Regions from separate parts of the Janthinobacterium sp. FW305-128 genome, predicted to be linked through region 3. Evidence: predicted binding sites of a transcription regulator. Region 3 holds the regulator's gene; each other region holds the start of a gene.

Region 1 (2,168 bases), on a different contig from region 3:
CGTACTCATGCTGCCTGCAGCTCCGGCCATAAGTTCAATTGCTGCGGTGCGTCCGCCATGGCGCGGCGCAAGTGTTCGGAGGCGGTGGTGTCGCGTGCGGGAAAGTAGTCGGCCGTGATGATGAAGGGGGCAATCTTTTTCATGCTGCAGCGCAGGCGCGACAGGTCGGCATAGCGCACTTGCCGCAAACGGCGCAGGTCGACGATGCGCTGCGCGTTACGCAGGCCGATGCCGGGCACGCGCGCGATCATGTGCTGCGCCGCGCGGTTCAAGTCCAGCGGAAAATGTTCGCGGTGCGCCAGCGCCCACGCCAGTTTCGGATCGATGTCGAGCGCCAGGTTGCCGCCGCTGGCGGGCAGCAGTTCGCTGGCCTGGAAACCATAGCTGCGCAGCAAGAAATCGGCCTGGTACAGCCGGTGTTCGCGCAGCATCGGCGGCGGCGCCAGCGGCACGCTTTTCGGGCTGTCGGGGATGGGGCTGAAGGCCGAGTAGTACACGCGCTTGAGTTTATAGCTGCCGTACAGGGTCTCGGCCGTGGCGAGGATCTGCTGGTCGTCGCTGGCGTCGGCGCCGACGATCATCTGCGTGCTTTGCCCGGCCGGCGCGAAGCGCGGCGAGCGCGGTTCTTCGGCCTTTTCATCGAGCTTGCGGCGGATGGCGCCCATGGCCAGCTTGATCGTGTGCACGCTCTTTTCCGGCGCCAGCTTCTGCACGCTGTCCTGGGTCGGCAATTCGATGTTGACGCTGAGCCGGTCGGCATAGCGGCCCGCCTGCGCGACCAGGGCCGGATCGGCGTCGGGGATGGTTTTCAGGTGGATGTAGCCGCGGAACTGGTGCACCTCGCGCAACTCGCGCGCCACCTGCACCAGTTGCTCCATCGTGTAGTCGGCCGACTGGATGATGCCGGAACTGAGGAACAGGCCGTCGATGTAGTTGCGCAGGTAAAAGTCGCTGGTCAATTTCACCACTTCGGCCACCGTGAAGCGCGCGCGCGGCACGTTCGAGGTACGGCGGTTGACGCAGTACTGGCAATCGTACAGGCAGTAATTGGTCAGCAGTACCTTCAGCAGCGAGACGCAGCGCCCGTCCGGCGTGTAGCTGTGGCAAATGCCCATGCCCGAGGCGGCGCCAAAGCCGTCCTTGCCGATGGAATCGCGCTTCGGCGCACCGCTGCTGGCGCAGGACGCATCGTACTTGGCCGCGTCGGCCAGGATTTCCAGCTTGTCCGTCAATTCCATGGTGCACCTCGATATACTGTGTTTATATACAGTATATCAGGGAATCGGCCTGGTACCGGCTTGATCTGTGCAATGGCAGAACGCTATATATCGGTGTATATTACGGACCTGGTTCTTTTCTCATTCAGGATACGCTCATGTGCCTCACCTTGCGCCTCACCTCCCTCGCCCGCCTGCTTGGCGTCACCCTGCTCGCCACTGCCGCTACCTCCGCCCTTGCCGGCGAAGTGGTCGTGTCGGCCGCGGCCAGCCTGACGAACGCGTTCAAGGATGCGGCGCAAAGCTACGAGGCGCAGTATCCGGGCAGCAAGGTGTCCCTGAACTTTGCCGCCTCGGGCGTGCTGCTGCAGCAGATCGTCAAGGGCGCGCCCGTCGACGTGTTTGCCTCTGCCGACCAGGAAACCATGGATGCGGCGCAAAAGCAGGGCCTGGTATTGCCGGTCGACCGCATGGACTTCGTCGGCAACAGCCTGGTGCTGATCGTGCCGCACGATAGCAAGCTGGGCATCAAAGCTTTGGCCGACCTGACGCACAAGGGCGTGACCCGCGTGGCCATCGCCAACCCGGCCAGCGTGCCCGTCGGCCGCTATTCGGAAGGCGCGCTGAAGAAGGCGAAGCTGTGGGAAGCCGTGCAGCCGAAAGCCATCGGCACGCAAAACGTGCGCCAGTCGCTCGACTATGTGGCGCGCGGCGAAGTCGATGCGGGCTTTGTCTACGCCACCGACGCGGCCATCATGAAAGACAAGGTGAACGTGGTGCTGGACGTGCCGCTCGACGCGCCCGTGCTGTACCCGATCGCCACCATCAAGGGCAGCGGCAATGCCGCCGAAGCGAAGCGCTTCGTCAGCTACCTGCAAACGGCGCCGGCGCAAGCCATCCTGGCCAAGTACGGCTTCAAGAAACCCTAACGCCACCGCGCCCGCATGGATA
Region 2 (2,168 bases), on a different contig from region 3:
TGGCGGATGAGGTCAGCCCACACGCCCTCGCCGCGCATGCGCGCGCCGAACGCGCTGTCGTAATCCTTGCCGCCACGCATTTCGCGCACCCGGTTCATCACGCGCTGGGCACGCTCCGGAAAGTGCGCTTCCAGCCATTGCTGGAACAAGGGGCTCACTTCCCACGGCAGGCGCAGCACCACGTAATGGGCGTGGATGGCGCCCGCGTCGCGCACGGCTTCGAGCAGCTGCTCGATTTCCGGCTCCGTCACGAAAGGGATGATGGGCGCGATGCTCACACCCACGGGAATACCCGCCTCCGTCAGGGTGCGGATGGTGCGCAGGCGCCGCGCCGGGGCGGCCGCGCGCGGCTCCAGGGTGCGCGCGATGGCCGGGTCCAGCGTCGTGACAGTGACGGCCACGGCGGCCAGGCGCCTGGCCGCCATGGGCGCCAGGATGTCGATATCGCGCTCGATCAGCGATGACTTCGTGATCAGCGCCACGGGGTGGTCGCATTCGTGCAGCACTTCCAGCACGCGCCGCGTCAGCTGGCGTTCGCGTTCGCACGGCTGATACGCATCGGTATTGACGCCCAGGGCGATCGGTTCGGGCACATACGACGGCTTGGCCAGTTCGCGCCGCAACAATTCGGGGGCGTTCACCTTGGCGTAGATGCGGCTTTCGAAATCCAGGCCCGGCGACAGGCCCAGATAGCTGTGCGTGGGGCGGGCAAAGCAATAAATACAGCCATGTTCACACCCCCGGTACGGGTTCAGCGACACGTTGAAGGGCAAATCGGGCGAAGCGTTGCGCGTGAGAATGGTGCGCGCCTGTTCGTCGCTGACCTGCGTCTTCCATCCCGGCGCCGCCTCTTCCCCAGCCGCCTCGTCCAGGCCGCCCACGCTCCAGCCGTCATCGAAACCGGCGCGCGCATGCGTCTCGTGGCGCCCCTGCAGGTTCGAGATGGCCCCGCGCCCCTTTTGCGCTTTCAGCGATTGCGGCGGCAACATGGCTTGCCCGGCGAAGCTGTCATCGTGCTCTGGAATGATTGCTTTCATGAACGGCCCCATCAACTGTATATACGTACAGTATACTATGCCGCTGTGCGGCCAAGATCAAGGGCTACCGTGCTGTCGTTTCAAGCTTTTTCGCCATGCGGCATGACATAACTCAACTGCTGCGCGACAAACCCGTCAAATGCCGTGATCAAGGGAACGAAGCGGGAAGCGTCCTGCTCCAACTGCATCAGGGCATAACACGTCGCTTCCAGCGTCGATAACTGGTCTGGCGCATGCGCCTTGCGGATCAGATAATGGGAAGTGGGTGTATCGCGCAGCGGCAGGCGCGGCAACTGTTGCAACAGGGGATTCAGATACAGCATCTTGCGGCTCTTGCGCCAGGTGGCGTCCAGCACCACCAGCCGCAATTGGCTCGAAAATCGGGCCGGATCGAGCAAGATGGACGGGTCGAGCGCTGGCGGCGGCGCGATGCCCAGCGAACGGTCGCCTGGCGTATCCGGGTACAGCAGCACATTGTGCTTGCCGGCCAGCAGTTCGGCGAGCGCGTCCGGGGCAAACTGTTCGCCCGTCAGCAGGCGGCTGTTGGGCAGGCTCAGATGCAGCAAGCGGGCGCTGCCCTTGGCGTTGTGGACTTCCAGCGGATGCTGGAGGATCAGCACGTCCACGGCGTGGGCGACGGGGGCAGTCCAGCGGCAAATGCAGCTGGACGCAGCGCGCAGGCAGACCGGGCAGCGTGCGCGTTTGGCGGGTTCAGCCTGGAAGGAGGATGCGGCGCCAGGGCTGGCGATCGCGCTGGAAATAGAGCTGGAGGTACGGCGGGTGGTCATGGCGGAGCGCGTTCGCGGGATTCTTCAAGCCGCGATTGTAGCGCCCGTGCCATGCCAAGGGAAAGCTGCGCTTAAAACACCTGCGCTTAAAACTCTTCCCAGTCGTCGGCACCGGATGCCACCGTCGTCTTCGGCGCGCGTGCGCGCACAGCGTCCGCTGGCGCCGCCTTGCCCGGCGCAGGCGCGGCCACGGCGGGTGCCGGCGTCCGCGGCGTGGCGTGCCGCATGGCAGGCCGCACCGCAGCTTTGATGGGCGCCGACGCCGTCACGGACGGGCCAGCACTGGCCGAAACATAGCGCTGTGTGGCATCGAGCTTGAACACGCCCACCACATCGGCCAGCT
Region 3 (2,168 bases):
GAGAACTACAAGAAGGCGGCGCCCGCGCAGTGGGGCATCGCGCAAATCCGCGCCAAGGCCTTGCGCGACTTCGGCGCGTCCCTGGGGCCGGAAGCGGCGCACCATATCGCCGTCGGCGCGGAAACCATGGCCTTGCGCATGGACCGCACCTGCTCGAACGCCCTGGCGCTGGCCACCATGCTGGCCGCCGATCCGAGAGTGGCGGCCGTGCACTACCCGGGCTTGCCGTCGCACCCGCAGCACGCCTTGGCGAGCGACCTGTTCCGCAGCTATGGTTCGCTGTTCAGCTTTGAATTGAAGGATGGCATCGATTGCTTCGATTTCCTCAATCGTTTGAATCTGGCTATTCCCGCGAGCAACCTGGGCGACACGCGCACCCTCGTCATTCCCGTCGCCCACACGATCTTCTATGAGATGGGCGCCGAGCGCCGCGCCAGCATGGGCATCGCCGAATCGCTGATCCGCGTCTCCGTCGGTATCGAGGATGAGGTGGATCTGCTTGAGGATTTCCGCCAAGCACTCGATGTATAAGTCGTCGGACAAATGAAAAGGGCCGCAACAGTCATGCTGTTGCGGCCCTTTGTTCGTGCAGTCGTTTAATGCCAGTTGCGCATCAGTCCCACAGCCAGGCCTTCCAGGGCGAATTCATCTTTCGGCAGCAGTTCGATGACGGAAACTTAGGTGTCAGAACTTAGGTGTCAGGCATGAGAAGGGGCCGCAACTAAAAACTGGGGTCAAACCCGGCGGGTCTGACCCCGGCAGGCAACTTAATGCCAGCTGCGCATGAGTCCGACGGCCAGGCCTTCCAGGGCAAATTCATCTTCCGGCGACACGGTGATGACCTTGAAGTCGGGGTTTTCCGGCAGCAGTTCGATGACGGAACCCGTCTTCTTGTAGCGCTTGACCGTGACTTCGTCGCCGATGCGGGCCACGACGATCTGGCCATTCTTGGCGCTGTCGACCTTTTTGACGGCCAGTAAATCGCCATCCATGATGCCGGCGTCGCGCATGGACCAGCCGCGCACCTTCAGCAGGAAGTCGGGCTTGGCCGAAAACAGGGCGGGGTCCACGTTGTAGCTCGCTTCCAGGTTTTCCTGGGCAAGGATGGGCGAACCGGCGGCCACCCTGCCGATCAGGGGCAGCGACATCAGCAGCGCCGCCGGCACTTTCGATGGCGGCGCTTCAGCTGCCGCGCCGATCAGGCGGATGCCGCGCGAGGTGCCGGGCGAAATCTCGATCGCGCCCTTGCGGGCCAGGGCCTGCAAATGCTCCTCGGCCGCATTGGCCGATTTGAAACCCAGTTCATTGGCAATTTCGGCACGGGTGGGAGGAAAGCCCGTGTTTTCAATCGCGTCCTTGATCAGGTTCAGGATTTGTTCTTGTCGTGCTGTCAGCTTGATCATGAGCGGTGGGTGCATACTAAAATGCTGTCTATATGAACAGTCTGTATTTTTGTACAGTATCGCCCACTATGCAAGGGGATTTCCGTGTTTTCGGCGAATTTCGCAAGAAATACTTGTTCCCGGTCGAAAAGCACGGTGGTCCGCGGGCTTTTCGGGCACTGGCGCAAGCAATGATTGAAACGTTTGCAAAAGGCGGTTATAATCTTCGGCTGACCTTCCCACACCCGTCTTGACGCCGGGGTGGGCGATTATCAATCCGACCTGAAGGAGTTTGCATGCGTCATTATGAAATAGTCTTTATCGTCCATCCGGACCAAAGCGAGCAAGTGCCCGCGATGATCGAACGCTACAAAGCCAGCGTAACCACCCGCGGCGGTTCGGTTCACCGCGTGGAAGATTGGGGCCGCCGTCAAATGGCTTACTCGATCCAAAAGCTGCCTAAAGCACACTACATCTGCCTGAACATCGAATGCGACAACGAGACCCTGGTCGAGTTGGAAACAGCATTCAAATTCAATGATGCCGTGTTGCGTCACCTGACCGTTAAAATGAAGAAAGCTGAAACAGCTCCTTCGCCGATGATGAAATCGGTACAACGCGAAGACGCGGCCAAAAGCCACCGCACCGAAGCACCAGCAGCCGCTCCAGCCGCAGCAGCAGCTTAATTCTTGACCAGGATCGTGCGCTGAACCAGCTACAAGTCACCGCCATCATTGCCGAGCGCGAAATATTGCGCTATACCCCGGCAGGGCTGCCGATTGTGAA
Region 4 (2,168 bases), on a different contig from region 3:
GGTCGGATTAGGCCCCTTGGGCCGTAATCCGACAACATTGTTGACGTCTGATCCGACAACATTGTTGATGTCTGTGGTGCTGTCGGATTACGCGCGGCTTTGCCGCGCTAATCCGACCTACTCTGCCTTGGTTTCCGCAGCCTTGGCAGCCTTGTCGGCGGCCTTATCCGCTTTTTCCGGCTTTTCAGCGGCCAGCGGCGGCAGTTCGCGCACGCCCAGCGAAGCGCGGACCTTGTTTTCGATTTCGCGGGCCAGCGCCGGACGCTCTTGCAGGAAGGCACGGGCGTTGTCCTTGCCCTGGCCGATGCGTTCGCCGTTGTAGCTGTACCACGAACCGGATTTTTCCACGATCTTGGCATCCGAGCCCAGGTCCAGGATTTCGCCTTCGCGCGAGGTGCCGGCGCCGTACAAGATGTCGAAGTGCGCTTCCTTGAACGGCGGCGCGATCTTGTTCTTGACGACCTTGACCTTGGTTTCGTTGCCGATCACTTCATCGCCGGACTTGATCGAGCCGGTGCGGCGGATGTCCAGGCGCACGGAGGCGTAGAATTTCAGCGCATTGCCGCCCGTGGTCGTTTCCGGGCTACCGAACATCACGCCGATCTTCATGCGGATCTGGTTGATGAAGATGACCAGGGTATTCGTGCGGTTGATGGAACCGGTCAGCTTGCGCAGCGCTTGCGACATCAGGCGCGCCTGCAAACCTGGCAGGGAATCGCCCATGTCGCCTTCGATCTCGGCGCGTGGCGTCAGTGCGGCCACGGAGTCGATGACGACGAGGTCGACGCTGCCCGAACGCACGAGGGCGTCGCAGATTTCCAGTGCCTGCTCGCCCGTGTCCGGTTGCGAGATCAGCAATTCATGCAGGTTCACGCCCAGCTTTTGCGCGTAACCGACGTCGAGCGCGTGCTCGGCATCGATAAAGGCGCAAGTGCCGCCCAGTTTTTGCATTTCGGCGATGGTTTGCAGGGTCAGCGTGGTTTTACCCGACGATTCCGGACCGTAGATTTCCACCACGCGGCCGCGCGGCAAGCCGCCCACGCCCAGCGCGATATCGAGGCCGAGCGAACCGGTCGACACGACTTGCACTTCTTCGATCGGTGCGCTGGCATCCATGCGCATGACCGAACCTTTGCCAAACTGCTTCTCGATCTGCGCCAGTGCGGCGGCGAGCGCCTTGGCTTTTTCCGATGCGGGTACTACAGCTTTTTTATCGTCCATATGTTCTTTCAGCCGTTCTACAGTTGCGGATTCACGTGACGCATCTACGTGAACCGTGCAGCCTGCGATAGCGCCAGTGGGTTAAATTCTTTACACAGACAGTACTGTATAAAAAAACAGTGATCAATGCAAGCGGAACGTGGATTTGTTTTGAAACAGATCAATACAAGCCTGGTTTTTCACAAAAACTCGCCACCTTGCGGGAAATGAAACACAATACAAGCTTCTATGCCGCAAGCCGAGGAAGTCTCACCATGCGTATTTTACTTGCCGAAGATGACAGCGTCCTGGCCGATGGCCTGACCCGTTCGCTGCGCCAGTCGGGCTATGCCATCGACTGCGTCAAAAATGGGCAGGAAGCCGATACGGCCCTGTCCACCCAGGAATTCGACTTGCTGATACTCGACCTGGGCCTGCCGAAGATGTCCGGCCTGGAAGTGCTGCGCCGCCTGCGCGCGCGCGCCTCGCTGCTGCCCGTGCTGATCCTGACGGCCGCCGATTCCATCGAACAACGCGTGAATGGCCTCGACCTCGGTGCCGATGATTATATGGCCAAGCCGTTCGCCCTGTCGGAACTGGAGGCAAGAGTGCGCGCCCTGACGCGCCGCGGCGCCGGCGGCGGCGCCACCATCATCAAGCATGGTCCCCTCAGCTACGACCAGGTGGGGCGCAGCGCCTACATCAACGACCAGATGCTCGACCTGTCCGCGCGCGAACTGGGCTTGCTGGAAATCCTGCTGGGCCGCACCGGCCGCCTCGTCTCGAAAGAGCAGCTGGTCGACCACCTGTGCGAATGGGGCGAGGAAGTGTCGAACAACGCCATCGAAGTGTATGTGCACCGCCTGCGCAAGAAGATCGAGGTGGGCGGCGTGCGCATCGCCACCGTGCGCGGCCTCGGCTATTGCCTGGAAAAATACTCGGAAGCGGCGCGCCTGAACGCCGAAGCG

What was found. Region 3 encodes LexA, which represses DNA repair genes until DNA is damaged. Its sites were predicted from a motif close to ACTGTATNNNNATACAGT; they were not measured.
Region 1: IGS60_RS11540 (putative DNA modification/repair radical SAM protein) is a predicted target of LexA. The motif match lies at 1,254-1,271, and genes of this name have one in related genera.
Region 2: IGS60_RS14165 (PA0069 family radical SAM protein) is a predicted target of LexA. The motif match lies at 1,052-1,069, and genes of this name have one in related genera.
Region 4: recA (recombinase RecA) is a predicted target of LexA. The motif match lies at 1,325-1,342, and genes of this name have one in related genera.

The regions. Positions count from the first base shown of each region.
Region 1 covers NZ_JACYMK010000004.1:363,220-365,387, forward strand. Annotated here, with positions in the region: gene IGS60_RS11535 (UdgX family uracil-DNA binding protein) at 1-9, opposite strand, end outside; gene IGS60_RS11540 (putative DNA modification/repair radical SAM protein) at 6-1,238, opposite strand; gene modA (molybdate ABC transporter substrate-binding protein) at 1,376-2,146, shown strand; gene modB (molybdate ABC transporter permease subunit) at 2,162-2,168, shown strand, end outside.
Region 2 covers NZ_JACYMK010000006.1:111,940-114,107, reverse strand. Annotated here, with positions in the region: gene IGS60_RS14165 (PA0069 family radical SAM protein) at 1-989, opposite strand, end outside; gene IGS60_RS14160 (tRNA-uridine aminocarboxypropyltransferase) at 1,118-1,825, opposite strand; gene IGS60_RS14155 (methyl-accepting chemotaxis protein) at 1,912-2,168, opposite strand, start outside.
Region 3 covers NZ_JACYMK010000008.1:258,093-260,260, forward strand. Annotated here, with positions in the region: gene IGS60_RS18245 (cystathionine gamma-synthase family protein) at 1-531, shown strand, start outside; gene lexA (transcriptional repressor LexA) at 768-1,403, opposite strand; gene rpsF (30S ribosomal protein S6) at 1,679-2,068, shown strand; gene priB (primosomal replication protein N) at 2,089-2,168, shown strand, end outside.
Region 4 covers NZ_JACYMK010000001.1:211,500-213,667, reverse strand. Annotated here, with positions in the region: gene recA (recombinase RecA) at 118-1,221, opposite strand; gene IGS60_RS00965 (response regulator transcription factor) at 1,476-2,168, shown strand, end outside.